2 linked regions of the Variovorax paradoxus genome follow. The protein of the gene in region 1 interacts with the protein of each later gene in a pairwise test. Links are inferred from orthologs where the notes say so. Each region holds a gene or a part of one and is shown on either strand. Other genes may lie near its edges. The genes, in order: QFZ47_RS25515 and QFZ47_RS27960.

What was found.
Region 2: the proteins of QFZ47_RS25515 (region 1) and QFZ47_RS27960 interact in binary tests that used the Escherichia coli proteins (3 or more experiments, as listed by UniProt). The link is inferred for Variovorax paradoxus from one-to-one orthologs.

The regions. Positions count from the first base shown.
Region 1 is NZ_JAUSXL010000002.1:4,638,888-4,653,860, forward strand. The notes cover bases 788-3,766. They hold QFZ47_RS25515 (ABC-F family ATP-binding cassette domain-containing protein), read right to left. Parts: upstream 3,270-3,766; coding sequence 1,305-3,269; downstream 788-1,304. Other genes in these bases: QFZ47_RS25510 (hypothetical protein), read right to left, coding at 788-1,282; prmB (50S ribosomal protein L3 N(5)-glutamine methyltransferase), read right to left, coding at 3,420-3,766. Outside these bases: QFZ47_RS25505 (helix-turn-helix domain-containing protein), read right to left, coding at 1-358; more of QFZ47_RS25510, read right to left, coding at 779-787; more of prmB, read right to left, coding at 3,767-4,301; dapE (succinyl-diaminopimelate desuccinylase), read right to left, coding at 4,298-5,473; QFZ47_RS25530 (PilT/PilU family type 4a pilus ATPase), read right to left, coding at 5,490-6,638; dapD (2,3,4,5-tetrahydropyridine-2,6-dicarboxylate N-succinyltransferase), read right to left, coding at 6,695-7,519; dapC (succinyldiaminopimelate transaminase), read right to left, coding at 7,563-8,786; QFZ47_RS25545 (LysE family translocator), read right to left, coding at 8,852-9,490; argA (amino-acid N-acetyltransferase), read right to left, coding at 9,516-10,862; ATP-dependent RNA helicase HrpA, read left to right, coding at 10,958-14,872; QFZ47_RS25560 (DUF3309 family protein), read right to left, coding at 14,947-14,973. UniProt on the Escherichia coli protein: Genetic data indicate it may be involved in ribosome assembly or function.
Region 2 is NZ_JAUSXL010000002.1:5,123,274-5,138,706, reverse strand. What follows is about bases 5,875-9,313. They hold QFZ47_RS27960 (2-oxoglutarate dehydrogenase E1 component), read left to right. Parts: upstream 5,875-6,236; coding sequence 6,237-9,113; downstream 9,114-9,313. Other genes in these bases: odhB (2-oxoglutarate dehydrogenase complex dihydrolipoyllysine-residue succinyltransferase), read left to right, coding at 9,168-9,313; QFZ47_RS27965 (propionate--CoA ligase), read left to right, coding at 5,875-6,056. In the rest of the region: lpdA (dihydrolipoyl dehydrogenase), read left to right, coding at 1-426; QFZ47_RS27985 (C40 family peptidase), read right to left, coding at 504-1,091; QFZ47_RS27980 (PQQ-dependent sugar dehydrogenase), read left to right, coding at 1,387-2,463; QFZ47_RS27975 (alpha/beta hydrolase), read right to left, coding at 2,476-3,270; QFZ47_RS27970 (isochorismatase family protein), read left to right, coding at 3,404-4,006; more of QFZ47_RS27965, read left to right, coding at 4,089-5,874; more of odhB, read left to right, coding at 9,314-10,424; lpdA (dihydrolipoyl dehydrogenase), read left to right, coding at 10,439-11,869; cell division protein ZapE, read left to right, coding at 11,874-12,974; QFZ47_RS27940 (hypothetical protein), read left to right, coding at 12,971-13,642; QFZ47_RS27935 (PP2C family protein-serine/threonine phosphatase), read right to left, coding at 13,673-14,440; QFZ47_RS27930 (DUF465 domain-containing protein), read left to right, coding at 14,549-14,752; DNA repair helicase YoaA, read left to right, coding at 14,749-15,433. UniProt on the Escherichia coli protein: E1 component of the 2-oxoglutarate dehydrogenase (OGDH) complex which catalyzes the decarboxylation of 2-oxoglutarate, the first step in the conversion of 2-oxoglutarate to succinyl-CoA and CO(2).

The sequences.
Region 1 (14,973 bases):
ACGAAGCAACTTGCGTCCATGCGATGAGGGGAACGGTGCCGGGTGTGCCGGGATTGAAGGACGGGCCCGATGGCGGCGTGCGCGTGACCCGGTAAGCACCCGGAGGTTCGCTGGCGTTGTCGCGCGCCGTGCGTGGCTGGGGTACATCCCACGGCGCGAGGCCGTCGCCGGTGTCCAGCCAGTTGGGATCGACGCGGTAGGCGCGCGCCAGTGCGAGCAGGGCCATCGAACGGCCGGTGTCGCCGCGTTCTATTTTCGAGATGTTGGATTGCTTGACGCCTGAAGCCGCTTCGGCTTGCTTCTGAGTCATCCTGGCGTATTTGCGCGCTGCCAATGCGCGCGCTGCAATAGTCTCCATGGGCGCCGATTTAAGCGCAGGCGAATATTCACTTTGGACTCTAGAATAGTTGAAAGGGAGTATTTGCCATGAAACCACGCAAGTTGGTGCTGGCGCTGAAAGCCGTGAGGCTGACGCACAAGCCAATCGAAGGGCGAAGCCGTCATTCGGCACCGCCTGGAATCCGCAGGATCAGGCTCGCATGCGCGCGCAGCATGATGCCGCGCCAGGACCGAATTCACCTGCCGGGCTGAATCGTGCAAAGCCCGTTGCCACGGGGCCTGTGGCTTGACCGCGTGCTGTGCGCGCTGTTGGCGCTGCTGTCTGCCACGGCTCTCTTCCACGGATTTTGCTCGCAGGACCACGGCCTGGCCGGCTTGGCGATCGCCGGCCTCGCAGCCGCGGGTTGGATCGGAATCTCGCTGTTCGACGACTGCGCGTTCAGGCGTGCACGTGCGGTCCGGGAGGCGGTAGAGAAAGCGTCGCGCTCACGCGCACGCAATCCTTGATGTGCTGCTCGCCCAAGGCGCGCAAGGCGGCGTAGCCGAGCGCAGCAGAAACGATCTGCCCGGCGATCGGCACGTACTTTGCCGCCTGCTTGGCCGTGAGCTTCACGCCGGCATGCCGCGCGAGCTTGATCAGCAGGTCGCGCGTGACGAGCCTGCCAACCAGCAGCGCGCCGACCGTCGTGGCCGCCTTCTGGATGCGTTCGCGCTGGTGCGGTGCAAGCTTTTCGACCTGGGTGACCGACAGGCCGAACTCGGCGCTGATCTGCGGCACCAGGCGCGAGAGCAGGGCCGCATCGGCCGCCCAGTCGATGCCGGGCAAGGGAATGGCGCTGGCGGCCGCGGCCATCAAGGCCTTGCGGCCGATCAGGCGGCGGCTGCGGTGGATGGCCGCAATCAGCTTTTCGTCACCCCGGGCCAGTTCGATGGCAGACGGCATGCAGGAAGTCTCCTTCGGAGGTTCAGGCCGCGAGCGCCTCGAGCTGGTCCGACAGGGCCAGCCAGCGCTCTTCGAGCCGGCCGATTTCATCGTTGAGGGCTTTCAGCCGCTTGCCCGCCTCGGCGATGTCGGCCGGCGGCAGCGGCTGCGCCAGGCGCGCCTCGAGCGCGCTGCGCTCGGCGCCGGCCGCGGCCAGCCGTTCGTCGATCTGCGCGATCTCGCGCTTGATGGGCTTGGTCTGGTCGCTGCGCTGCTGACGCTCCTGGGTGTCCTGCCTGGGCACCGGGGCGGCCGTGTTGGCGGCTTCGCGCACGGCCACCTTGGCTTCTTCGCGCAGCCGCTTGGCTTCGTCGAGCAGGTAGCGCTGGTAGTCGTCGAGGTCGCCGTCGAAATCGGTGACCACGCCGCGGCCCACGAGCCAGAACTCGTCGCACACCGAGCGCAGCAGCGCACGGTCGTGGCTCACGAGCATCAACGTGCCTTCGAACTCGTTGAGTGCCACGGCCAGGGCCTCGCGGGTGGCCAGGTCCAGGTGGTTGGTGGGCTCGTCGAGCAGCAGTAGGTTGGGGCGCTGCCAGACCATCATCGCGAGCACCAGGCGCGCCTTCTCGCCGCCGCTCATGGTGCCCACGGGCTGCTTCACCATGTCGCCGCTGAAGTTGAAGCTGCCGAGAAAACCGCGCAAGGCCTGCTCGCCAGTGCTTTCCTTCACGGCGCTGCCCAGTTCGCGGGCCATGCGCACCATGTGTTCGAGCGGGTTGTCCTGCGGGCGCAGCACGTCGAGTTCCTGCTGCGCGAAGTAGCCGATGTTGAGGCCCTTGCCTTCGGTGACCTCGCCGGCCAGCGCGCCCATTTCGCGCGCGATGGTCTTCACCAGCGTCGACTTGCCCTGGCCGTTGGCGCCCAGGATGCCGATGCGCTGGCCCGCCAGCACCGAGCGGCTCACGCCGCGCAGGATGGTCTTGGGCTCTTCGCCTTCGCCACCTTCCGGGGCCTTGTAGCCGAAGCTCGCGTTGCGGATCGAGAGCATCGGGTTGGGGATGTTGCCCGGCTCCTTGAACTCGAAGGTGAAGTCGGCCTCGGCCAGGAGCGGCGCGACCTTCTCCATGCGCTCCAGCGCCTTGACGCGGCTTTGCGCCTGCTTGGCCTTGCTGGCCTTGGCCTTGAAGCGGTCGATGAACTTCTGCAGGTGGGCGATCTTGTCCTGCTGCTTGCTGAAGGCGGTCTGCTGCAGCGCCATCTGCTCGGCGCGCAGGGTTTCGAAGGCGCTGTAGTTGCCGCCGTAGCGCGTGAGCTGGGCGTTGGCGATGTGCAGGGTGACGTTGGTCACGGCATCGAGAAACTCGCGGTCGTGGCTGATGACGATCATGGTGCCGGCGTACTTCTGCAGCCAGGCTTCGAGCCAGACAAGCGCGTCCAGGTCCAGGTGGTTGGTGGGCTCGTCGAGCAGCAGCAGGTCGCTCGGGCACATCAGCGCGCGGGCCAGTTGCAGGCGCATGCGCCAGCCGCCTGAGAAGCTGTTGACGGGCTCGTCGAGCTCGTGCGACTTGAATCCCAGCCCGAGGACCAGCGCCTGCGCGCGCGGCACCGCGTCGTGCTCGCCGGCGTCGGCCAGGTCGGTGTAGGCATGGGCCAGTTCCATGCCGATGTCGGCGTCCTCGGGATTGGCTTCGTAGGCGGCCTCGATGGCCGCCAGCGTGGCGCGCAGCTCTGTCAGGCGGGTGTCGCCGCCCACCACGAAGTCGGTGGCCGACTCCTCCGTTTCGGGCATGTCCTGCGCCACCTGCGCCATGCGCCATTGCTTGGGCACGTAGAAGTCGCCGCCGTCTTCGTGCAGCGAGCCGTTGAAGAGCGCGAACAGGGTCGACTTGCCGGCGCCGTTGCGCCCGACGAGGCCGACCTTTTCACCGGGATTGATGGTGACGGTGGCGCCGTCGAGCAGTTTCTTGGCGCTGCGGCGAAGAATGACGTTTTTGAGAGTAATCATGAAATAGGAACCGTAGGGGCGATTATCCCGCCCGGCCCGTGGCGGCCTGGCGCGAAGGGGCAAATGGGGAGGACACCACCCGTTGAAAAGGAGGGAGGGCCACAGCCGTGGCTGCGGGAAAGCGGCGGGAAAGGGCTTGGGCGGGCGCAGCTAACGCACGCCGGCGCCGGCCAGCAGCGCGGTTCGGGTCACGAGCAGGACCTGGTCCTCGCCTGCGGAGGTTTCCAGCCAGACGACTTCGAGCTGCGGGAAAGCTGTCTCGAGGTATTCGCGCTCGTTGCCGATTTCCAGCACCAGCACGGCCTCTTCGCTCATGCGCGAAGGGGCGTCGGCGAACAGCTGGCGAACGAAGTCCATGCCGTCGACACCGCCGGCCAGCGCCAGCTCGGGCTCGGCGCGGTATTCGGCGGGCAGCGCGGCCATGCTCGCGCTGTTCACGTAGGGCGGATTGCACAGCACCAGGTCGTACGGACCGGGCAGGCTGGCGATGCCGTCGGATTCGATCAGCCTGATGCGCGCATCGAGCTGGTGCCGGGTGACGTTGATGGCGGCCACCTCGAGCGCTTCGGCCGACAGGTCGGCGGCATCGACCGAGATGTCCGGATAGGTCATGGCCGCGAGCACTGCCAGGCTGCCGTTGCCCGTGCACAGGTCGAGCACGCGCTGCGTGTGCTCGCCGAGCCAGTAGTCGATGCTGCCGTCTGCGATCAGTTCGGCGATGAAGCTGCGCGGCACGATGGCGCGCTCGTCCACGTAGAAGGGCACGCCTTGCAGCCACGCCTCTTTCGTGAGGTAGGCAGAAGGCTTACGGGTGGCGATGCGTTCGTCGAGCAGCGCCGCCACCTTGGCGGCATCGGCTGGTGAAACCGCCGTGTCGGCCACCGCATCGATGTCGTCCAGCGGCAGCTTCAGGCGCCACAGCACCAGCCAGGCGGCTTCGTCGAAGGCATTGGCCGTGCCGTGGCCGAAGGCGACCCCGGCGTCTTCCAGCCGCCTGGCGCCGGCTTCGATCAGCTCGATGACTGTGCTCATCTGGCCAGCGACGCGTCGAGCCGCTCCAGCGTGCGCTTGTAGATGTTCTTCAGCGTCTCGATCTCGGCCACGTCGATGTGCTCGTCGATCTTGTGGATGCTGGCATTGACCGGGCCGAACTCGACCACCTGCTTGCAGATCTTGGCGATGAAGCGCGCGTCGCTGGTGCCGCCGCTGGTCGAGAGCTCGGCCGTGATGCCGGTTTCATCGGCAATGGCAGCCTGGACCGACGTGACGAGTTCGCCTGGTGTCGTGAGAAAGGGCAGGCCGCCGATGGTCCAGGCCAGCGAGTAGTCCACGCTGTGCGCATCGAGCACTGCATGCACGCGCTTCTGCAATGACTCGGCCGTCGATTCGGTCGAGAAACGGAAATTGAAATCGATGACCGCGCTGCCCGGGATCACGTTGCTCGCGCCGGTGCCCGAATGAAAGTTGCTGATCTGCCAGCTGGTGGGCTGGAAGTAGGCATTGCCTGCGTCCCATCCGCCTGCGGCGTTGATGGCCACCAGTTCGGCCAGCGCGGGCGCCACGGCATGCACCGGGTTCTTCGCGAGGTGCGGGTAGGCGATGTGGCCCTGCACGCCATGCACGGTGAGCTTGCCGCTCATGGTGCCGCGGCGGCCGTTCTTGATCATGTCGCCGCAGCGCTCGACGGCCGTGGGTTCGCCGACGATGCAGTAGTCGATGGTTTCGCCGCGCGCGGCCAGCGCGTTGCAGACAATGACTGTGCCATCGACGCCGGGGCCTTCCTCGTCGCTGGTGAGCAGCAGCGCGAGCGTGAGCCTGGGATCGGGCGTGGCCTGCAGGAATTCCTCGATGGAGACAACGAAGGCCGCGATCGATGTCTTCATGTCGCAGGCACCGCGGCCATAGAGCTTGCCACCGCGGTGGGTGGGCGTGAACGGATGGCTGGTCCACTGCTCGACCGGCCCCGTGGGCACCACGTCGGTGTGGCCCGCGAACACCAGCGTCTTCGTCGGCGCGGTGCCGGCCGGCCGGCGCACCGCCCACAGGTTGGTCACGCGGAAGTCGTCCGGACCGCTCTCGATGGTTTCGAGCGTGAAGCCCAGCTGCACCAGCCGTTCGCCGAGGATCTGCTGGCAGCCCGCATCGTCGGGGGTGACCGAAGGGCGCGAGATGAGTTGTTCGGCGAGCTGGAGGGTACGGGACATCGGGCGAGGGCTGTGTTCAGAACTTCACGTCGAGCGTGATGTCGGTAAAAGTGGGTTCGTCGACCTGGTCCGTCAGGTGGCGGTCTTCGGCCTGCGGCTTGGGCGCGGCGCGGTTCTGCAGCCGCCACATCAGGTTGGTGGGCGAATCGGCCTGGGCCAGGCCTTCCTCGCGCGTCACGCGCCCTTCGGTGACGAGGCGGGCAATGTCTTCCTCGAAGGTCTGCGAGCCTTCGGCCATCGACTGCTCCATGGCTTCCTTGACGGCGGAGAAGTCGCCCTTTTCGATCAGCTCGGCCACCAGCGCCGTGTTGAGCATGACCTCGAGCGCCGGCACGCGGCCGCCGGCGGGCGTGCGCAGCAGCCGCTGCGACACGATGGCGCGCAGCGCCGAGCCCAGGTCGCCCAGCAGCGTGGGGCGCACCTCGACCGGGAAGAAGCTCAGGATGCGGTTGAGCGCGCGGTAGCTGTTGTTGGCATGCAGCGTGGCCACGCACAGGTGGCCCGACTGTGCATAGGCAATGGCCGCGGTCATGGTTTCGCGGTCGCGGATCTCGCCGATCTGGATCACGTCGGGCGCTTGGCGCAGCGCGTTCTTCAGCGCGACCTGCAGCGATTCGGTGTCACTGCCCACGTCGCGCTGGTTCACCAGCGACTTCTTGTTGGTGTAGGTGAACTCGATGGGCTCTTCCACCGTGAGGATGTGGCCCGTGGCGTGCTCGTTGCGGTAGTCGAGCATCGAGGCCAGCGTGGTGGTCTTGCCCGCGCCGGTTGCGCCCACCATCAGGATCAGCCCGCGCTTTTCCATGATGAGCGTCTTGAGGATGTCGGGCAGGTTCAGGTCGGCGAAGCTCGGAATGGTCGAGGCGATGTGCCGCACCACCACCGCATAGCTGCCGCGTTGGCGCATGGCGCTGATGCGGTAGTTGCCGGCGCCCTCGAGCATCACGGCCATGTTGAGTTCGCCCGTTTTTTCCAGTTCCTGGATGCGGGCTTCGGGCACCACTTCGGCCAGCAGCGCGAGCGGCGCGGTGGCTGGCAGCACCTGGGCGTTGATCGGCACGCAGGTGCCGTTGATGCGGATCAGCACCGGGGAGTGCGCCGAGAGGTAGATGTCGGAGGCCTTGCGCTCGGCCATCAAACGAAGGATCCGTTCCATCATGTTCATCGGGCTCTCTCCTCGGGTGCTGTGTTTGTTCTAACGGGGGGGAAATTCAGTCGCGTTCAGTCGCGCAGCAGGTCGTTCAGCGAAGTGGTCGAGCGCGTCTTGGCGTCGACCTTCTTCATGATGATGGCTGCGTAGGTGTTGTACTTGCCGCCGGGCTTGGGCAGGCTGCCGGCCACCACGACCGAGCCCGCGGGCACGCGGCCATAGAGGATCGTGTCGGTGGCGCGGTCGTAGATGGGGGTGCTCTGGCCGATGAACACGCCCATCGACAGCACCGAGTTCTCTTCGACCACCACGCCCTCGACCACTTCGGAGCGCGCGCCGATGAAGCAGTTGTCCTCGATGATGGTGGGGCCGGCCTGCAGCGGCTCGAGCACGCCGCCGATGCCAACGCCGCCCGACAAGTGCACGTTGGCACCGATCTGTGCGCACGAGCCCACGGTGGCCCAGGTGTCGACCATGGTGCCTTCGCCCACGTAGGCGCCGATGTTCACATACGAGGGCATCAGGATCGCGCCCTTGGCGATGTAGCTGCCGCGGCGAGCCACGGCCGGCGGCACGATGCGAACGCCCGATTCCTTCAGCTCGTTGGCCGACAGGTGCGAGAACTTGGTGGGCACCTTGTCGTAGAAGCCGAGCGAGCCGGCCTGCATCTGCTCGTTGTCCTTCAAGCGGAACGACAGCAGCACGGCCTTCTTGATCCACTGGTGCACGGTCCACTGGCCCACGCTTTCGCGGGTGGCGACGCGCAGCTTGCCGTTGTTGAGCTCGGAGATCACGTGCTCGACGGCATCGCGCACTTCGGCGGAAGCGGCGCTGGGCGAGATGTTGGCGCGGTCTTCCCACGCGGCGTCGATGGTTTGTTGCAGTTGCTGGGTCATGGAGAAAGTCTCGGGTAAAAAATGGGAGCCAGGAAAGCAGCGTTCAGCCTTGCGGGCCGGATCGCACGAAGCGCACGATGCGCTCGGCGGCTTCCACGCATTCGGCCGTTTCGGCCACCAGGGCCATGCGGATGCGGCCTCTACCTGGGTTCGCGGGGTTGGCGCCGTGAGCCGTGTCGCGCGCCAGATAGCTCCCCGGCAGAACCGTCACATTGTATTGAGCGTAGAGCGCGCGGGCGAAGGCTTCGTCGTCGCCAGCCCACACTTGAGGAATGCCGGCCCAGAGGTAGAAGCTGGCATCGGGCAAGCGCACGTCGAGCACGGGTTCGAGCAGCGGCGTGACGGCCGCGAACTTGGCGCGGTACTGGGCGCGGTTGTCCACCACGTGGGACTCGTCGCCCCAGGCCGCGATGCTGGCCGCGGCCACGGCGCCGCTCATGGCGCTGCCGTGGTAGGTGCGATAGAGCAGGAACTTCTTGATGATGGCCGCGTCGCCCGCCACGAAGCCGCTGCGCAGGCCGGGCACGTTGCTGCGCTTGGACAGCGAGGTCAGCGCAATCAGGTTCCGGAAGTCGGGCCGCCCGAGCTTCACCGAGGCCTCGAGCCCGCTGAGCGGGGGCTCGTCGCGGAAGTAGATCTCGCTGTAGCACTCGTCGGCGGCAATCACGAAGCCGTGGCGGTCCGACAGATCGAAGAGCCTTTTCCATTCGTCCAGCGACATCACCGCACCCGTCGGGTTGCCCGGCGAGCAGACGAACACCAACTGCGTGCGGGCCCAGACGGCCTCGGGCACGCTGTCCCAGGCAACCGCGAAATTGCGCGCGGGTACGCTGGCCACGTAGTACGGCTCGGCGCCCGAGAGCAGGGCCGCGCCCTCGTAGATCTGATAGAACGGATTGGGCGACATCACCACCGGCTGCGGCGAGGCGGTGGGGTCGACCACGGTCTGCGCCAGCGAGAACAGGGCTTCCCGCGAACCATTGACAGGCAGCACCTGCGTGGCCGGGTCGAGGGCCAGGCTGTAGCGGGTTTTCAGCCAGTCCGTGAAGGCGGTGCGCAGGGTCAGGTCCCCGGCGGTCGCGGGGTAGGCGGCCAGCGCGCCGAGGCTGGCGCTCAGGGCGTCCTTGATGAAGCCCGGCGTGGCGTGCTTGGGTTCGCCGATGCCCAGGCTGATGGCCGGGAACTCGGGGTTGGGCGTGACGCCCGCGAACAGTTGCTTCAGCCGCTCGAAGGGATAGGGTTGCAACCGCGAAAGCAGGGGATTCATGCCCGGGATTATCGGTGACAGGTGTTACCGCTCCTGGCGAAACGGCTACTGGCAGCCGACAGGCGTCAGGCCGCGCTGCGCCGATAGAAGGCGAGCGAGCCCGCCAGCGCCAGCAGCATGCCGCCGCAGGCGCGATCGATCCAGCGCGTGGCCGATACGGTCAGCACCCGGATCGCGCGGGCGCCGACGAACGCGTAGCCCAGCATCACCAGCGTGTCGAGACCCGCGAAGATCAAGGCAATGATCAGGTACTGCGGCGCCTGCGCAGCCGCCGGATCGATGAACTGCGGCAGGAGCGCCGAGCAGAATATGTAGCCCTTGGGGTTGGTCACCGCCACCAGGAAGGACTTGAGGAAGATGCGGCGACTTTCTCCCGCCGTGACCGAGGCGGCGGCATCCGCGTTCGGCAACTTGAAGCCGCCCTTGGAGCGCAGCATGCGCAGCCCGAGCCAGGCCAGGTAGGCGGCGCCCACCCACTTGAGCATCGAGAACCAGAACTCCGACGCCGCGAGCAGCGCACCGAGCCCGAGCGCCACGGCGCCGACCAGCACGAAGTCCGACAGCACCGCGCCGAGCATGCCCGGCAGCGCCCGGCGCACGCCGTGGCGGGAGCCGTTGCTCAGCGCCAGCAGCACCGTGGGGCCGGGCGTGGCGATGGCGGTGAAGGCGACGAGAGTGAACAACAGGGCGGTGGCGAGCGTCATGGCGGCAGGCGTCCTTCTTTCAGCTTCAGATTTTCTTGACCAGCACCTGGCTCTTGCGGTCCCAGTTGTACTTGCGCTTGCGGGCTTCGGGCAGCCAGTCGGGGTTGACCTGCTGGAAGCCGCGCTTCAGGAACCAGTGCATGGTGCGCGTGGTGAGCACGAAGATGCTTTCCAGCCCCATGGCCTTGGCGCGGTGCTCGATGCGCTTGAGGATGCGCTCGCCGTCGCCCTGCGCCTGCGACTGGGGCGAGACGGTCAGCGCAGCCATCTCGGCGGTCTTTGCCTCGGGGTAGGGGTAGAGCGCCGCGCAGCCGAAGATCACGCCGTCGTGCTCGATGACGGTGTAGTGGCCCACGTCGCGCTCAATCTCGGTGCGGTCGCGCTTGACCAGCGTGCCGTCGCGCTCGAAGGGCTCGATCAGCTGCAGGATGCCGCCGATGTCGTCGACCGTGGCTTCGCGCAGGCTTTCGAGCTTCTCGTCGATCACCATGGTGCCGACGCCGTCGTGCACATACACCTCGAGCAGCAGCGAGCCGTCCAGCGCAAAGGGCAGGATGTGGTTGCGCTCCACGCCGCCCTTGCAGGCCTTCACGCAGTGCTGCAGGTAGAAGGCGGTGTCGGTGGGCTTCTGCGGCGGCGGCAGCGACGCCAGCAGCTTCTCGGCCGCGGCGAGCGGCAGCTCGGTATCGATGGGGTTGTCTTCGCTCTCGGGCAGTTCGCTGTCGATGCGGATGCCCGGGATTTCGGTCAGGAAGATCAGCTTGTCGGCCTGGATGGAGATGGCCACGCTGGTGGCGACTTCTTCCATCGTCAGGTTGAAGGCCTCGCCGGTGGGCGAGAAGCCGAAGGGCGAGATCAGCACCATGGCGCCGAAGTCGAGCGTGCGGCGGATGCCCACGGCGTCGACCTTGCGCACCAGGCCCGAATGTTTGAAGTCCACGCCGTCGACCACGCCCACGGGGCGCGCGGTGATGAAGTTGCCCGAGATCACGCGCACCGTCGATCCGGCCATCGGCGTGTTCGGCAGCCCCTGGCTGAAAGCGGCCTCGATTTCGTAGCGCAGCTGGCCGGCGGCTTCCTGCGCCGAGTCGAGCGCCACCTCGTCGGTGATGCGGATGCCGTGCGAATAGCGCGCCTCGTGCCCCTTGGCCGCGAGCTGCTCGTTGACCTGCGGGCGGAAGCCGTGCACCAGCACGATCTTGACGCCCATGCTCTGGATCAGTGCCAGGTCCTGCGCAATGTTCTGCAGCTTGCCCGCCGCGATCGCCTCGCCTGCCAGCGCGACCACGAAAGTCTTGCCGCGGTGCGTGTGGATGTAGGGCGCGACCGAGCGGAACCAGGGCACGAAGGTGAAGTTGAAAACGGTGGACATGGAGCGTGATTGTGCATTCTTGGAGGGCGGTTCGTGCGGCTCAGGCCATCGCGCGGCAGCCGGGCGGCGTGCAACGGCGGCGGCGCGCGCCGATAATGTGCGGTTTGCCTGCCGCGCCTTCCCGAACAGCTTTCCCCTTGACGACCACGACACCTTCCGCCCCCTTGCGCATCGACTTTCCCGAATCGCTTCCGGTCTCTGGCCGGCGCGATGAAATCATGGCCGCCATCGCCGCGCACCAGGTAGTGATCGTCTGCGGCGAAACCGGTTCGGGCAAGACCACGCAGCTGCCGAAGATCGCGCTCGCGCTCGGCCGCGGCAAGCTCAATGCGCCGCCGGGCAAGGGCCGGCTCATCGGCCACACGCAGCCGCGGCGCATTGCCGCCAGTTCGGTCGCCAAGCGCATTGCCGAAGAACTGAAGACGCCGCTGGGCGACGTGGTCGGCTTCAAGGTTCGCTTCCAGGACAGGCTGAGCCGCGACGCGTCGGTCAAGCTCATGACCGACGGCATCCTGCTGGCCGAGACGCAGACCGATCCGCTGCTCAAGGCCTACGACACGCTGATCATCGACGAGGCCCACGAGCGCTCGCTGAACATCGACTTCCTGCTCGGCTACCTGCGCGAGATCCTTCCGCGCCGGCCCGACCTGAAGGTGATCGTGACCTCGGCCACCATCGATGCCGAGCGCTTTGCGCAGCACTTTGCATCGGCAAAAGGCCCTGCGCCGACCATCATGGTGTCGGGCCGCACCTTTCCGGTCGAACAGCGCTACCGACCCTTCGAGGAATCGCGCGAGCACGACCTGAACGACGCGATTGCCGACGGCGTCGACGAGCTCTGGCGCGATCCGCACAACGCCGGCGACATCCTCGTGTTCCTGCCCGGCGAGCGCGAGATCCGCGAGGCGGCCGACCATCTTCGCCGCCACCTGAGCCATCAGCCGCTGTTTCGCAATGCCGAGGTGCTGCCGCTGTTTGCGCGGCTGTCGGGCCCCGAGCAGGACCGCATCTTCGACAGCCATTCGGGCCGGCGCATCGTGCTGGCCACCAACGTGGCGGAAACCTCGCTCACGGTGCCGGGCATCCGCTACGTGATCGACACCGGCACCGCGCGGGTGAAGCGCTACAGCTTCCGCAGCAAGGTCGAGCAGTTGCTGGTCGAGCCGATCAGCCAGGCCGCGGCCAACCAGCGCGCCGGCCGCTGCGGCCGCGTGGCCAACGGCATCTGCATCCGCCTCTACGACGAGAAGGATTTCGACGGCCGGCCGCGTTTTACCGATCCCGAGATCCTGCGCTCTTCGCTCGCGGGCGTGATCCTGCGCATGAAGTCGCTGCGCCTGGGCGACGTGGCGCGCTTTCCGTTTCTCGAGGCGCCGTCGCCGCGCGCGATTGCCGACGGCTACCAGCTGCTCAACGAACTCGGCGCGGTCGACGATGCCAACGAGCTCACGGCCACGGGCGCAGAGCTGGCCAAGCTGCCGCTCGATCCGCGCGTGGGCCGGATGATCCTCGAGGCCCGCACGCGCGGCGCGCTCGAAGAAGTGCTGGTGATCGCCTCGGCGCTCAGCGTGCAGGACGTGCGCGACCGGCCGATGGAAGCGCAGCAGCAGGCCGACCAGGCGCATTCGAAATTCGACGACGAGAAGAGCGAGTTCAGCGGCTACCTGCGGCTGTGGAAATGGATTGCCGATGCGCGCGGCGGGCACGGTGACACTCACAAGCTCAGCAACCGCCAGTACGAGCAGTTGCTGCGGCAGAACTTCATCAACATCCGCCGCGTGCGCGAATGGCGCGACATCCATTCGCAGCTGCTCACGGTGGTCACCGAGCACAAGTGGCGCATCAATGCCGAGCCTGCCGGCTACGAGCCGCTGCACCTCTCGATGCTCGCGGGCCTGCTCGGCAACGTCGGCTGGAAGCTGGAAGACGACGAGGCGTACCTGGGTGCGCGCGGCATCAAGTTCTACAAGCATCCGGGCGCGCACCTGAAGAAGAAGCCCGGCCGCTGGATCGTCGCGGCCGAGCTGGTCGAGACCACGCGGCTCTTCGGCCGCGGCATCGCCAACATCGAGCCGCAGTGGCTCGAGCAAGTGGCCGGCCACCTGCTGAAGAAGCAGCTGCTCGATCCGCATTGGGAGAAGAAGGGCGCGCAGGTTTCGGCGCTGGAGCGCGCAACGCTCTACGGCCTCGTGGTGTACAGCGGGCGCCGGGTCGATTTCACCAAGGTCGATCCGGTCGCGGCGCGCGAGATCTTCATCCGCGAAGCGCTGGTCGGCGGGCAGTGGGAGAGCAAGTTCCCGTTCCTCGCGGCCAACCGCAAGCTGGTGCGCGAGGTCGAGGGTCTGGAGCACAAGGCGCGCCGGCAGGACGTATTGGTCGACGACGAACTGATCTTCGCCTTCTACGACGCGCAGCTGCCCGTCGACGTGGCAAGCGGCATCAGCTTCGAGAACTGGTACCGCCATGCGTCGAGGGAGCAGCCGCGCCTGCTTTTCCTCACGCGCGAGGAACTGATGCGCCACCAGGCGGCGGGCATCACCACGCAGTCCTTTCCGCCCACACTGCGGCTTGGCGGAGTCGATTGCGCGGCAAGCTACCTGCACGAGCCGGGCGATGCGAAAGACGGGCTCACTGTCAGCGTGCCGCTCTTCGTGCTCAACCAGGTGAGCGAAGAGCGCTGCGAATGGCTGGTGACGGGCATGCTCAAGGACAAGATCCAGGCGCTGCTCAAGAGCCTGCCGCAGCGCCCGCGCTCGCGGCTGGTGCCGCTGCCCGAGTCGGCGGCGAAGCTCACGGAAGAGCTTTCGGCGCCCGAGGTGTTCGGCCACGGCTCGCTGACCGACGTGCTGCTCAAGCGCGTGCGCGACGTGACGAGCATCGACGTCAAGCGCGCCGATTTCAAACTCGACATGCTGCCGCCGCACCTGTTCATGAACCTGCGCATCGTGGACGAGCACGGGCGCCAGCTTGGCATGGGGCGCAACCTGGGCGCGCTCAAGGCGGAACTGGGGGCGCAGGCGCGCGGCGCTTTCCAGGCGCTGGCGGGGCTCAATGTGAAGGCTTCCGCGGACCGCAAGCCGGCCGGCGCGACCGAGGGGCCCGCGCAGGCGAAGGGCAATGCCGCTGCGCCTGCTGCCGCCGCCGCGCCGAGCCTGCCCGCGGGCCAGCGCTACACGAACTGGAGCTTCGGCGAACTGCCCGAGCTGATGGAAGTGCGCCGCGGATCGCAGTCGCTGATCGGATTTCCGGCGCTGCGCGACGAAGGCGATGCCGTCACCATCGAGGTGTTCGATGAGCCGGCCGTGGCAGCCGCCAAGCATCGCGCCGGGTTGCGCCGCTTGTTCGCGCTGCAGCTGAAGGACGCGCTCAAGTACCTCGAGAAGAACATCCCCGACCTGCAAAAGATGGCCGTGGCCTACATGCCGCTGGGTACCTCCGAAGAGTTGCGCGCGCAGATTATCGACGTGGCGATCGACCGGGCCTTTCTGCAGGAGCCGCTGCCCACCGACGAGTTCGCATTCAAGCGCCGCCTGGAAGAAGGCCGTGGCCGGCTCACGCTGATCGCCAACGAGGTGGCGCGGCTGGCCTCGACCATCCTGACCGAGTACGCGGCCGCCGCGCGAAAGATCAAGGACACCAGGATCCAGCCCGAAGCCGTGCAGGACGCCGCCCAGCAGCTGCAGCGCCTGGTCGGCAAGCGCTTCATTGCCGACGCGCCATGGACGCAGCTGCAGCATTTCGCGCGCTATCTCAAGGCCATCGTGCTGCGGCTCGACAAGCTGCGCAGCGACCCCGCGCGCGACACCGCCAAGCTGGCCGAACTGCGGCCGCAGGAGCAGCGCTACTGGCGGCTGGTGGCCGAGCGCAAGGGCGTGGTGGACGAGCGCATGCTCGAATTCCGCTGGCTGCTCGAGGAGCTCCGCGTGAGCTTCTTCGCGCAGGAACTGCGCACGCCGCAGCCGGTCAGCGTCAAGCGGCTGGACAAGGCCTGGGCCCAGCTGCAGGCCTGATCCGGATCGGCGGGCAAAAAAAAGAAGCCCGCTTTTCGCGGGCCTCCTTCAGGTGCACGAACTGCCGGGCAGCGTCATATGCGGCCCATGAGCACCAGGAT
Region 2 (15,433 bases), 490 kb from region 1 along the record:
GGCGACAAGGAACTCTCGAGCGCCGCCTTCAACGCCCGCGTGATCCCGAGCGTGGCCTACACCGACCCCGAGGTGGCGTGGGTCGGCCTCACCGAAGACCAGGCCAAGGCCGAAGGCATCAAGATCAAGAAGGGCCATTTCCCGTGGACCGCTTCGGGCCGAGCGATCGCCAACGGCCGCGACGAAGGTTTTACCAAGCTGCTGTTCGACGCCGAGACCCACCGCATCCTGGGCGGCGGCATCGTCGGCACGCATGCCGGCGACATGATCGGCGAGATCGCGCTGGCCATCGAGATGGGCGCGGACGAGATCGACATCGGCAAGACCATCCATCCGCATCCGACGCTGGGCGAGAGCATCGGCATGGCGGCCGAGGTGGCGCACGGCACCTGTACCGATCTGCCGCCGGCCAAGAAGGCTGCCTGATCGCCTGATCGACCGGCCACAAAAAATCCCGCCGCGGCGGGATTTTTTTCGTCCGGATTCGGGAACGGGCAGGCGGCTCAGTTGCCGGTGTGGGTCGCGGCCGCCGCGGCTGCGGCCTTCACGTCTTCGTTCTGTGTGCCGCCGAGCACGCGGCGTGCGCCGTCGAAGCGGCGGCTCCAGTAGCTGCCGTTCATGTCTTCCACGCGCACCTGGGCGCCCGTGCGCGGCGAGTGGATGAACTTGCCTTCGCCGACATAGATGCCGACATGGCTGAAGGTGCGGCGCATGGTGTTGAAGAAGACGAGATCGCCGGGCTTGAGCTGGCTCGGGTCGATCTTCTCGGTGGCTGCGGCCTGCTCCTCGGCGCGGCGCGGCAGCACATGGCCGAGCGTCTGGTTATACATCGCGCGAACGAAGCCGCTGCAATCGAAACCGGATTCGGCCGAGTTGCCGCCACGGCGGTAGGGAACCCCGAGGAAGCCGATGGCGGTGACCACAAGGTCGGAAGTTCGTTCGGCGACGGTTTGGCGAACCTGCCTGAGTTGTCCGATGATGCCCTTGTCGGCAAGCAACCGGGCCAGTTCGTCGTCGGTTCGGTCCTGTTGGGGGGCGGCCTGGACGGCGACGGCAAACAGGAGGGACGCAGGTAGGACGAAAAAACGCATGGCGCGTAGGATATTGATGACGCGTGGTTATGTCAACCTCATCCGAATTGGCGAATGTATCCTCAAGTCTTTGATTTGTTTGAATTTTTTTGATTCGAGCGAAGAAAAAATGTAACGGCCGATCTTTATGATCCATAAGCGATCGGGCGAAAGTGAACTTTCGTACTCCTCGCCGCGACGCGAACAGCCTGGTTTCGAACCCCATTTCGCGTCAAGATCGCTGTAACTACCCGGAAAAGACATGAACCTGCGAACTCAGGAAACGCTGTGCGTCATTGGGAAGACTGTTGTTGTCATGGCACTGGCCGCCTGGGGGCTCGCCATGGCGCAGATACGGCCGGAAACCATTTCGTCGGACCTGGAGAACCCCTGGGGCCTGGCTTTCCTGTCGGACGGGCGCTTCGTGGTCACCGAGCGCCCCGGCCGGCTGCGGCTGATCGCGGCCGACGGCAAGGTCGGCGCGCCCATTGCCGGCCTGCCCGCCATTGCCGCCGGCGGCCAGGGCGGCCTGCTCGACGTGCTGGCCGATTCGGGCTTCGAGAAGAACCGCACGCTGTACTTCTGCTTCTCCGAACCCGAGGCGGGCGGTTCGGCCAACAGCACGGCGTTGGCAAGCGCGCAGCTTTCGGCCGACGGTGCGCGGCTCGAAAACCTCAGGATCATCTTCAGCCAGCAACCCAAGGTGGCCAGCCGCAACCATTTCGGCTGCCGCATCGTCGAGGCGCGCGACGGCACGCTGTTTCTCACGCTGGGCGACCGCTTCAGCCGCAAGGAAGATGCGCAGAAGCTCGACAACCACCTGGGCAAGGTGGTGCGCATCGCCAAGGACGGCGGGGCGCCCAGGGACAACCCCTTTGTCGGCAGACCGGGCGCGCTGCCCGAGATATGGAGCTATGGCCACCGCAACGGGCAGGGCGCGACGCTCGCGCCCGATGGCCGCTTCTGGATGACCGAGCACGGCCCGCAGGGCGGCGACGAGATCAACATTCCGCAGGCCGGCCGCAACTACGGCTGGCCGGTGATCACCTACGGCGAGAACTACGGCGGCGGGAAGATCGGCGAGGGGCTCACGGCAACGAACGGCATGGAACAGCCGCTGCACTACTGGGTGCCGTCGATTGCGCCCTCGGGCATGGCCTTCCTGACCAGCGACCGCTACGGTGCGGCATGGAAGGGCAACCTGTTCGTGGGATCGCTCAAGTTCGGCTATCTCGACCGCATCGAACTGAAGGATGGCAAGGTGGTGGCCGAGCACAAGCTGCTGGCCGATGGCCGGGCCCGCGTTCGCGATGTGAAGCAGGGGCCGGACGGCCTGCTCTATGTGCTGACCGACGAATCCGACGGCAAGCTGCTGCGCCTGCGGCCGAACTGAGGCGGGCCGCTTTCAGCCGGGGCAGCCCGGCAGCGGCAAGGTCGGCAGCATGCGGCGCCAGAGCCGCGTCCACTCGGGCCAGTCGTGGCCGCCCTCGGTGGTGAAGACCCGGTCCGCAGGCAGCGCGGCCGCCAGGAGTCGCTGATTGAAGGCAAAGCGGTCGTCGACGCCATAGCCCAGATAGAGCGGCGGCCGCGGGCCGTACGTGGCGGTGGCGCCGACGTAGCCGCGCAGCCACTGCCACAGCTGTGTCTCGTTCGGTGCTCGCGGGTTGCTGCCCGGCGGATTGCCCAGCGGTCCGGTCCAGCGGGCGAGGCCGCCGGCATTGGCAATGTCGGTGCCGAGCGTGCGTTCCCCGAGATAGGGCGCAATGGCGACGAGGCCTGCGAGTTCGCCAGGGTGGGTTTGCGCGTAGAGCAGTGCGCCGAAGCCGCCGATCGAGATGCCGACGATCCAGATCGCCTTGTAGCCCTGGCTGCGCGCCGGCGCCATCACGTCCCGGCTCAGCCGATCGAGGATGGTCTTGTCGTTGTAGTAGCCCAGGTGCGCATCGACCCGCATCACGTCCACCGCGAGCCTGTTCTCGTTCAAGGCATCGACGAAGCCTTCGCGCACGAACTCCTCCGGGCGCGAATGCGCGCCGGGGAGCATCACGATCAGCGTGTCGGCGTTCGGCGTGCAGTTGCTCTTTTCGAGCGTGATGTCCAGCGGCGCCCTGGCCGCGCGCAGGCCGCCGCAGCCCGTGGCCGCAAGCGCCGCGCAAAGGCTCAGGGCCGTGAAATGGCGCCGGGTCGAAAAGATCCGCATGCCCCGGAGTCTAGGGGCGCCGCGATGCGGACGGCCGCTTCTGCGACGCGCCGCGGCCATCGAGTCCGGACAATCCGATCTTTTCGGTGGTACGGTTCAGCCCAGTTCAACCGATACCTGAAAGACACTGTTCATGCTGCTCGACGCCTCGCTCTCCCAACTCGTTCTGGTCGACTACCAGGCGCGGCTGATGCCGGCGATCTTCGAGGGCGAGGCGGTCGCGCAGAACGCCGTGCGGCTCGGCAAGATGGCGCAGCTGTTCCAGCTGCCGGTGTGGGGCACCGAACACAATCCCTCCAAGCTGGGCGAGAACCTGCCCGACATCCGCGCGCTGTGCCAGCGCACGCTGTCGAAGATGCATTTCAGCGGCGTGGAAGAGGGCCTCGGCGAATGGCTGCGCGCGCCGGCGAAGGCGCCGCAAGGCAATGCCCGCAGCCTGCCCAAGCATCTGCAGAAGCCTGCTGCGGCAGCCGAAGAGCGCAATTCCATCGTGATCGCCGGCTGCGAAGCCCACGTCTGCCTGCTGCAGACCGCGCTCGACTTGCTCGAAGACGAGTTCGAAGTCTGGGTCGTCACGGATGCCTGCAGTTCGCGCACCGAGCGCAACCGCGACGCCGCCTTCGACCGGCTGGCCGGTGCCGGGGCCGAACTCGTGACGACCGAGATGGTCGGCTTCGAGTGGCTGCGCACTGCGGAGCACCCCGCATTTGACGAGCTGCTCACGCTGATTCGATAGCCGGAATCGGCGGAGCATCGCAGGGCTCGGCCGGATTGTTCCGGCCGTCAGCTTGCTGCAAGATCGGTCTCCATAATTATGAATTCAGTTTTGGCGATGCCGCCAGGGCCGGACGAATAACAGGAGACATATCCAGATGAGCCGCTACGAAGAGTTCTATCGCCAGTCTGTCGATGCGCCCGAGGCCTTCTGGGCCGAGCAGGCGAAGCTGATCGACTGGCAGACCCCCGCTGAGCAGATCCTCGATGACAGCCAGCCGCCGTTCGCGCGCTGGTTCGTGGGCGGCACCACAAACCTGTGCCACAACACCGTCGACCGGCACTTGGCCACACGCGGCGACCAGCCCGCGCTGATCTTCGTTTCCACCGAAACCGGCGTCGAGAAGAGCTACAGCTTCAAGGAACTGCACGCCGAGGTGCAGCGCACCGCCGCCAGCCTGATCGAACTGGGCGTGGGGAAGGGCGACCGTGTGCTCATCTATATGCCGATGATTCCCGAGGCTGCCTTCGCGATGCTGGCCTGCGCGCGCATCGGCGCCATCCACTGCGTGGTGTTCGGCGGCTTCGCGAGCGGCTCGCTGGCCACGCGCATCGAAGACGCCGAGCCCAAGGTGGTCGTGAGCGCCGATGCCGGCTCGCGCGGCGGCAAGGTCATTGCGTACAAGCCGCTGCTCGACGAGGCGATCCGGTTGTCGAAGTACAAGCCGGCCGCGGTGCTGCTGACCGACCGCGGCCTGGCGCCCATGCACCTGATGGCCGGCCGCGACCATCTGGCGGGCGAACTCCGGCAAAGGCACCTCGATGCCCAGGTGCCCTGCACGTGGCTGGCTGCCACCGACATCAGCTACACCATCTACACCAGCGGCACCACCGGCAAGCCCAAGGGCGTGCAACGCGACGTGGGCGGCTATGCCGTGGCGCTGGCCGCGAGCATGAAGCACATCTTCGACGGCCGGCCCGGCGAAACCTATTTCTCGACCAGCGACATCGGCTGGGTGGTGGGCCATAGCTACATCGTCTACGGCCCGCTGATCGCCGGCATGGCCACCATCCTGTACGAGGGCTTGCCCACGCAGGGCATCGACCGGCAGCCCGACGGCGGCATCTGGTGGCGCCTGGTCGAGAAATACAAGGTGACGGTGATGTTCAGCGCGCCCACCGCGGTGCGCGTGCTCAAGAAGCAGGACCCGGCGCTGCTGAAGAAATACGACCTCTCGAGCCTGCGCGCGCTGTTCCTGGCGGGCGAGCCGCTCGACGAGCCCACCGCGCGCTGGATCAGCGAAGGCCTGGGCGTGCCGATCATCGACAACTACTGGCAGACCGAGTCGGGCTGGCCGATGATCACCATTGCCAACGGCGTCGAGGCCAAGCCGAGCAAGTTCGGCAGCCCCGGTGTTCCGATGTACGGCTACCGCATCAAGATCCTGCACGAATCGACCGGCGAGGAATTGACCGCCCCCAATGAAAAGGGCGTGGTCGTGGTCGAAGGGCCGACCCCCCCCGGCTTCATGCAGACCGTGTGGAAGGACGATGCGCGCTTCGTCGACACTTACTGGAAGAGCGTGCCCGGCAGGATGGTCTATTCGACCTTCGACTGGGGCATTCGCGACGAGGACGGCTATTTCTACATCCTCGGGCGCACCGACGACGTGATCAACGTCGCCGGCCACCGCCTCGGCACGCGCGAGATCGAGGAGAGCATCTCGGGCCACCCCAATGTGGCCGAGGTCGCGGTGGTGGGCGTGGCCGATGTGCTCAAGGGCCAGGTGGCGATGGCTTTCGTGGTGCCGAAGGACGGCATCGCCGTGACCGATGCCGACGCGGCGCGCAAGCTCGAAGGCGAGATCATGAAAGTGGTGGCCGACCAGCTCGGCGCGCTGGCGCGGCCCGCCCGCGTGCGCTTCGTCTCGGGCCTGCCCAAGACGCGCAGCGGCAAGCTGCTGCGCCGCGCCATCCAGGCCGTGTGCGAGCAGCGCGATCCGGGCGACCTGACCACCCTCGACGACCCGGCCACCCTGCAGCAGATCAGGCAGTTGCTTTCTTTCGGCTGAATGAGCGAAACCGCGCCTTGCGAAGCCGCGTCGAGCCGCCATATGTTCGACGTGGCACAATGCGAAGGTACTCAGGCCCTTCCCCAGCCACAGTCGCATCCGCCAATCGGTTCAGCCGTGTCGCGGAAGGTTTTCTTAACCAGCTAGTGCTTCCTTCAGGGAAGCGAAGGTCAGCGGATCATGAGCGATTCCTCCAAGCCCACGGCGTATGCCGCGTATCAGGGCAACACGTACCTCTTCGGCGGCAATGCGCCCTATGTCGAGGAGATGTACGAAAACTACCTCACCAATCCCGGCAGCGTGCCCGACAACTGGCGCTCGTATTTCGACGCCCTGCAGAACGTGCCCGCGGTCGACGGCTCCAACACCCGGGACGTTCCGCACCAGCCGGTGATCAACGCTTTTGCCGAACGCGCGAAGCAGGGCACCACCAAGGTCGTGCAGGCCAGCGGCGCGGATTCCGAGCTCGGCCGCAAGCGCACCGCCGTCCAGCAGTTGATCGCCGCCTACCGCAACGTCGGCGCCCGCTGGGCCGACCTCGACCCCCTCAAGCGCGCCGAGCGTCCGGCCATCCCGGAACTCGAGCCCTCGTTCTACGGCTTCGCCGATGCGGACCTCGAGACGGTGTTCAACACCAGCAACACCTTCTTCGGCAAGGAGGCCATGTCGCTGCGCGACCTGCTCAATGCCTTGCGCGAAACGTACTGCGGCACCATCGGCGCCGAGTACATGTACACCACCGACCAGAACCACAAGCGCTGGTGGCAGCAGAAGCTCGAAAGCGCCCGCACCAATCCGCAGCTCAATGCGGACCAGAAGAAGCATGTGCTGAACCGCCTGACCGCAGCCGAAGGGCTCGAGCGCTTCCTGCATACCAAGTACGTGGGCCAGAAGCGCTTCTCGCTCGAAGGCGGCGAAAGCTTCATCGTCTCGATGGACGAGCTGATCAACCAGGCCGGCATCAAGGGCGTGCAGGAAATCGTGATCGGCATGGCCCACCGCGGCCGCCTCAACGTGCTGGTCAACTCGCTCGGCAAGATGCCGGCCGACCTGTTCGCCGAGTTCGACCACACCGCGCCCGAAGACCTGCCGAGCGGCGACGTCAAGTACCACCAGGGCTTCAGCTCGGACGTGACCACGCCCGGCGGCCCGGTGCACCTGAGCCTTGCGTTCAATCCCTCGCACCTTGAAATCGTCAACCCCGTGGTCGAAGGCTCGGTGCGCGCCCGCATGGACCGCCGCGCCGACCCGCAGGGCAAGCAGGTGCTGCCCGTGCTCGTGCACGGCGACGCCGCCTTCGCGGGCCAGGGCGTCGTGATGGAAACGCTGGCGCTGGCCGAGACCCGTGGCTACTTCACGGGCGGCACGGTGCACATCGTCATCAACAACCAGATCGGCTTCACCACCAGCGACCCGCGCGACAGCCGCTCGACGCTGTACTGCACCGACATCGTCAAGATGATCGAGGCGCCGGTGCTGCACGTGAACGGCGACGATCCCGAGGCCGTGGTGCTCGCCACCCAGCTCGCCCTCGAGTTCCGCATGGAGTTCCAGAAGGACGTGGTGGTCGACATCATCTGCTTCCGAAAGCTCGGCCACAACGAGCAGGACACCCCCTCGCTCACGCAGCCGCTCATGTACAAGAAGATCGCCCAGCACCCCGGCACGCGCAAGCTGTACGCCGACAAGCTGGCGACGCAGGGCCTGGGCGCCACGCTCGGCGACGACATGGTCAAGGCGCAGCGCGCCGCCTTCGACGAAGGCCGCAACACGGTCGACCCGGTGCTCACGAACTTCAAGAGCAAGTACGCCGTCGACTGGAATCCGTACCTCAACAAGAAATGGACCGATGCCGGCGACACCGCCATTCCATCCAGCGAGTGGAAGCGCCTGGCCGAGAAGATCACCACGGTGCCGGCCGGCTTCACGGTGCACCCGCTCGTGAAGAAGGTGCTGGACGACCGCGCCGCCATGGGCCGCGGCGACGTGAACGTCGACTGGGGCATGGGCGAGCACATGGCCTACGCCTCGCTGGTGGCCAGCGGCTACCCGGTGCGCCTGTCGGGCGAAGACTCGGGCCGCGGCACGTTCACGCACCGCCATGCCGTGCTGCACGACCAGAACCGCGAGAAGTTCGACGAAGGCACCTACACGCCGCTGCAGAACGTGGCCGAGAACCAGGCACCGTTCGTGGTGATCGACTCGATCCTGTCGGAAGAAGCCGTGCTCGCATTCGAATACGGCTACGCCTCGAACGACCCCAACACCCTCGTGATCTGGGAAGCCCAGTTCGGCGACTTCGTGAACGGCGCCCAGGTGGTGATCGACCAGTTCATCGCCTCGGGCGAAGTGAAGTGGGGCCGCGTCAACGGCCTGACCATGATGCTGCCGCACGGCTACGAAGGCCAGGGCCCCGAGCACAGCTCGGCGCGCCTGGAGCGTTTCATGCAGCTGAGCGCCGACACCAACATGCAAGTGGTGCAGCCCACCACGGCCAGCCAGATCTTCCACGTGCTGCGCCGCCAGATGGTGCGCAACCTGCGCAAGCCGCTGATCATCATGACGCCGAAGTCGCTGCTGCGTAACAAGGACGCGACCTCGCCGCTGTCCGAGTTCACCAAGGGTGGCTTCCAGACGGTCATTCCGGACAGCAAGGGCCTGAAGGCCGAGAAGGTCAAGCGCCTGGTCGCCTGTTCGGGCAAGGTCTACTACGACCTGGCCAAGAAGCGCGAAGAACAGGGCAACGACGACGTGGCAATCATCCGCGTCGAGCAGCTCTATCCGTTCCCGCACAAGGCCTTCGCCGCCGAGATCAAGAAGTACCCGAACCTCGCCGACGTGGTCTGGTGCCAGGACGAGCCGCAGAACCAGGGGGCCTGGTTCTTCGTGCAGCACTACATCCACGAGAACATGCAGGAAGGCCAGAAGCTCGGCTACTCCGGCCGTGCCGCTTCGGCATCGCCTGCAGTCGGCTACTCGCACCTGCACCAGGAACAGCAGAAGGCGCTGGTCGATGGCGCATTTGGCAAGCTCAAGGGCTTCGTGCTGACCAAGTAATTACAAGCCTCTTTTCACACGAACACCTGAAGAACAAAACGGAGCCCACTCCAAATGTCTATCGTAGAAGTCAAAGTCCCCCAGCTTTCCGAATCCGTGGCCGAAGCCACCATGCTCACCTGGAAGAAGAAGGCCGGCGAAGCCGTCGCCGTCGATGAAATCCTGATCGAGATCGAGACCGACAAGGTCGTGCTGGAAGTGCCCGCACCCTCGGCTGGCGTGCTGGCTGAAATCGTGCAGCCCGATGGCGCCACCGTGGTGGCCGACCAGCTGATCGCGAAGATCGACACCGAAGGCAAGGCAAGTGCTGCAGCGCCTGCCGCAGCACCCGCCGCCGCCCCGGCCGCGGCAGCTGCGCCCGCAGCGGCTGCCGCCGCCACCGGCGGTTCGAAGTCGGACGTCGCCATGCCCGCTGCCGCCAAGCTGCTGGCCGACAACAACCTGAAGACCAGCGACGTCGCCGGCACCGGCAAGGACGGCCGCGTCACCAAGGGCGACGTGCTCGGCGCCGTGGCTTCGGGCGCCAAGCCCGCGGCCACCATCGCCGCACCCGCTGCCAAGCCCGCGCTGGCGCAGGTCGCCGCGCCCACCAGCGCACCCGACCTGGGCGAACGCCCCGAGCAGCGTGTGCCGATGAGCCGCCTGCGCGCCCGCATCGCCGAGCGCCTGATCCAGTCGCAGTCGACCAATGCCATCCTCACCACCTTCAATGAAGTGAACATGGCGCCCGTCATGGAACTGCGCAAGCGCTTCCAGGACAACTTCACCAAGGAACACGGCGTGAAGCTCGGCTTCATGAGCTTCTTCGTGAAAGCCGCGGTGCATGCGCTCAAGAAATACCCGGTGATCAACGCCTCGGTCGACGGCAACGACATCCTGTACCACGGCTACTTCGACATCGGCATTGCCGTCGGCTCGCCGCGCGGCCTGGTGGTGCCGATCCTGCGCAACGCCGACCAGATGAGCTTTGCCGACATCGAGAAGAAGATCGCCGAATACGGCAAGAAGGCGCAGGACGGCAAGCTCGGCATCGAAGAGATGACCGGCGGCACCTTCTCCATCTCGAACGGCGGCACCTTCGGTTCGATGCTCTCGACCCCGATCATCAACCCGCCCCAGTCGGCCATCCTCGGCGTGCACGCCACCAAGGACCGCGCCGTGGTCGAGAACGGCCAGATCGTGATCCGCCCGATGAACTACCTTGCCATGAGCTACGACCACCGCATCATCGACGGCCGCGAAGCCGTGCTGGGCCTGGTCGCCATGAAGGAAGCGCTGGAAGATCCGTCGCGCCTGCTGTTCGACATCTGAGGGGGAAGCATCAGATGGCAAACAAGCAATTCGACGTCGTCGTCATCGGCGGCGGCCCCGGCGGCTACATCGCCGCGATCCGCGCAGCACAACTCGGCTTCAACGTCGCCTGTATCGACGAGTGGAAGAACGGCAAGGGCGGCCCGGCACCGGGCGGCACCTGCACCAACGTCGGCTGCATTCCGTCGAAGGCGCTGCTGCAATCGTCGGAGCACTTCGACCAGGCCGGCCACCACTTTGCCGACCACGGCATCAAGGTCGAAGGCCTCGGCCTCGACCTCGACAAGATGCTGGCCCGCAAGGACCAGGTCGTGAAGCAGAACAACGACGGCATCCTGTACCTGTTCAAGAAGAACAAGATCACCTTCTTCCATGGCCGCGGCTCGTTCGTGAAGGCGGGCGAAGCCGGCTACGAGATCAAGGTGGCGGGCGCCGCCGAAGAGTCGATCAGCGGCAAGCACATCATCCTGGCCACGGGCTCCAACGCCCGCGCGCTGCCGGGTGCGCCGTTTGACGAGGAGAACATCCTCTCGAACGACGGCGCGCTGCGCATCGGTGCGGTGCCCAAGAAGCTGGGCCTGATCGGCTCGGGCGTCATCGGCCTTGAAATGGGCTCGGTGTGGCGCCGCCTCGGCGCGGAAGTCACGGTGCTCGAAGCGCTGCCGACCTTCCTCGGCGCGGTCGACGAGCAGATCGCCAAGGAAGCCAAGAAGGCCTTCGACAAGCAGAAGCTCAAGATCGAACTCGGCGTCAAGGTCGGCGAGATCAAGTCGTCCAAGAAGGGCGTGAGCGTGGCCTGGACCAACGCCAAGGGCGAGGCCCAGACGCTCGAAGTCGACAAGCTGATCGTCTCGATCGGCCGCGTGCCCAACACCATCGGCCTGAATGCCGAAGCCGTGGGCCTGAAGCTCGACGAGCGCGGCGCCATCGCCGTGGACGACGACTGCAAGACCAGCCTGCCCAACGTGTGGGCCATCGGTGACGTGGTGCGCGGCCCGATGCTCGCGCACAAGGCCGAGGAAGAGGGCGTTGCCGTGGCGGAGCGCATTGCGGGCCAGCACGGCCACGTCAACTTCAACACCGTGCCGTGGGTGATCTACACCAACCCCGAGATCGCGTGGGTCGGCCAGACCGAACAGCAGCTCAAGGCCGCGGGCCGCGCCTACAAGGCCGGCACCTTCCCGTTCCTCGCGAACGGCCGCGCGCGCGCGCTGGGCGACACGACCGGCATGGTCAAGTTCCTGGCCGACGCTGCCACCGACGAGATCCTGGGCGTGCACATCGTGGGCCCGCAGGCCAGCGAGCTGATCTCCGAAGCCGTGGTGGCGATGGAGTTCAAGGCCAGCGCCGAAGACATCGCGCGCATCTGCCATGCGCATCCGTCGCTGTCGGAAGCCACGAAGGAAGCGGCACTTGCCGTGGACAAGCGCACGCTGAACTTCTGATCCTTTGACCAGCGTCAAACAGGCCTATGAGGCGGAACTCGCCGTGCGCGGGTTCCAGAGCGATCCCGCGCAGCTGCGCGCCGTGGAAGCGCTGGATCGCTGCGCGCGCGAGTGGGGCGACTACAAGGCCCAGCGCTCCAACGCGCTGAAGAAGTTCATCAACCGGCCCGAGCTGCCGCGCGGCGTCTACATGTACGGTGGCGTCGGGCGGGGCAAGAGCTTCCTGATGGACCTGTTCTTCAACGCGGTGCCGCTGCGGCGCAAGACGCGGCTGCACTTCCACGAGTTCATGCGCGAAGTGCACCGCGAACTGCGCGAGCTGCAGGGCACGGTCAACCCGCTCGACGAACTGGGGCTGCGCATCTCCAGGCGCTACAAGCTGATCTGCTTCGACGAGTTCCACGTGGCGGACATCACCGACGCGATGATTCTTCACCGCCTGCTGGTGGCGCTGTTCGAGAACGGCGTCGGCTTTGTCACCACCTCCAATTTCAAGCCCGACGATCTGTACCCCGGCGGGCTGCACCGCGACCGCATCCTGCCCGCGATCGCGCTGCTCAACCAGAAGCTCGAGGTGCTGAGCGTGGACAACGGCACCGACTACCGGCGCCGCACGCTCGAGCAACTGCGCATGTACCTGACGCCCAACGATGCGTCGGCCGAAAAGGAGATGCGCAAGGCTTTCGACAGACTGGCCGAGACGGCCGACGAAAACCCGGTCCTGCACATCGAGCAGCGCGAGATCCGCGCCAGGCGCAAGGCCGGCGGCGTGGTGTGGTTCGACTTCAAGACGCTCTGCGGCGGACCGCGCTCGCAGAACGACTATCTCGAGATCGCGAGCCAGTTCCACACGGTGCTGCTGTCCGACGTGCCGCACATGCCGGTGCGCATGGCGTCTGAAGCACGCCGTTTCACCTGGCTGGTCGACGTCTTGTACGACCGGCGCGTCAAGCTCATCATGTCGGCCGAGGTACCGCCGGAGGCGTTGTACACCGAGGGGCCGCTGGCGCATGAATTCCCGCGAACGGTTTCCAGGCTCACCGAAATGCAATCGAGCGAGTTCCTCTCCCTGGAACGCCGCATCGTGGACACTCGACTGACATGAAAAATATCGTTCTCGCCGTGCTGATGACCTTGGGCAGCCTGCCGCTGTGGGCGCAGTCCAACGCGGCCGCAGGCAATGCAAATTTCGAAGCGGAGCGCAGCAGGCTGGCCGCCGAGCGCGCTGCCATCGAGGCGCGCTTCGACAAGGAGCGCGCCGCCTGCTATCAGAAGTTCGCCGTGGAAGACTGCCTGCGCGACAGCCGCCAGCGCCGGCGCGCCGAAACCGATCACATCAAGCGCCAGGAATCGGCCATCAACGACATCGAGCGCCAGCGCCGCGGTGCGGCCGAACTCGAGAAGCTCGACCAGAAGGCCGCCACGCGGCGCCCGCAGGACACGCCCGAGAAGCAGGACGAGGCTCGCAAGGCGCAGCAGGACCGCGAGCAGCGCGCGGCAGATCATGCGCAGAGCCGCGCGGCCACGGCGGCCGAGGCGCAGGAGCGCCAGCGCGAGTTGGAGGCCAAGCAGAAGGCCCACGCCGACGAGCAGGCCAAGGCCGCCCAGCGGCGCGCCGAGGCGCCCGCGGCGGCAGAACGCTTCGAAAGCAAGCAGCAAAAGGCGGCCGAGCACCGGGCCAGCCGCGAACGGCAGAACGCCGAGCGCACCAAGCCGCGCGGCGCACCCTTGCCCGCGCCGCCGGCCTCACCGGCTTCGGCGCCCAGCCGCTGAGCCTTGCCGCCGGAAGCCGATCGGCGGCGCTCAGTCTTGGGGAAGCTCCTCGAGCTTCAGCACGGCAATCGAGATGTTGTCGCCCGTGCCGCGCGCGCGGCGGCGCGCTTCTCCCACCAGGATTTCCACCGCTTCGCGCGGCGGCTCCGCGTACAGGACGCTGGCCAGCTCCTCGGGGCTGAAGTAGTGCCAGAGCCCGTCGCTGCAGGCCATCAGCAGGTCGCCTGGCTGCATCGCGGGGATGTAGTGCGGCTCGATGGGCGGGGGCGTCGTGGTCATGCCCAGGCATCCGAGGAGGATATTGCCCTTGGGGTGGACGTTGGCCTCGGCCTCGGTGATTTCGCCGCGGTCGACGAGCACCTGGACGTACGAATGGTCGCGTGTGCGCGTGACGAGCTCGCCATCCTGGAAGTGGTAGATGCGGGAGTCGCCCGCGTGGATCCACGCACAGTCGCCCCTGGGGTTCATCAGAAAGGCCGCCAGCGTGCTGTGCGGCTCCTGCTCGCTCGACAGGGCCGTGAGCTTGATGACCGTGTGCGCGTCTTCCAGCAACTGCCGCAGCACGGCCGGCGAACTGTCGCGGTCGGGGTGGTAGCGCGTGAACAGCTGGCGCGCCGTCATCAGCACCTGGTCGGAGGCCTTGCGCCCGCCGCTGCGCCCGCCCATGCCGTCGGCAATGATGCCGAGCATGCAGCCGGGCACGCGCGGATGGCTCATCATCAGAACCTGGTCCTGCTGATAGGGGCGGTCTCCCTTGTGGAGACCGGTGGCGGCGGCAAGCCGAAAGCCTTGTGTCATGAGCGCAAATGCGCCAATGGCGCGCTTTCTGTCTTCTCGTGGATTCGTACCAGGACGTATTATCGAGTGAACACGAGCTGCGGGCGGAATACGTTCGCAGCGCCAACGTTGGACTCCAATCTTCACTCCCTTTCCCGCCAATTGATCGAGCTGCGCATCGAACACGCCGACCTCGACGCCACCATCGACCGCCTGGCCGACGCCTTGCCGCAGGACGAGCTGCTGCTGCGGCGCCTGAAGAAGCGCCGCCTTGCGCTGCGCGACCAGATCGCGCGGCTCGAGAACGTGCTCGATCCGAGAGAACCCGCGTGAGCGAAACACTCGAGGACAAGGTGCGCGACGCCTTCGCGCAGGGCGGCGTCCTGTCGCGTGCAGCCGAACAGTTCCGCGAGCGTTCGGGGCAGACCGAGATGGCGCTGGCCGTCGCCCGCACCATCGAGGACGGCGGCGTGCTGGTGGTCGAGGCCGGCACCGGCGTGGGCAAGACTTTCTCGTACCTCGTGCCGGCGCTGCTGAGCGGCGAGCGCGTGCTGCTGTCGACCGCCACCAAGACCCTGCAGGACCAATTGTTCGGTCGCGACCTGCCGCGCCTGGTCGAGGCGCTCGAACTGCCGGTGCGAACGGCATTGCTCAAGGGCCGCGCGAGCTACCTGTGCCTGCACCGACTCGACTTGGCGCGCCACGATGCGTCGCTGCCCGAGCGCGGCAGCCTGCGAACGCTCGCCAAGATCGAGCAATGGTCCAAGGCCACGCGAACCGGCGACCTGGCCGAGCTGCCCGGGCTGGACGAGCGCTCGCCGCTCATTCCCCTCATCACCTCCACGCGCGAGAACTGCCTGGGCGCGCAGTGCCCGCAGTTCAAGCCCTGCCACGTCAACCTGGCGCGGCGCGAAGCGCTGGCGGCCGACGTGGTGGTCATCAACCATCACCTGTTCTTCGCCGACCTTGCGGTGCGCGAGACCGGCATGGCGGAATTGCTGCCTACCGTGAGCG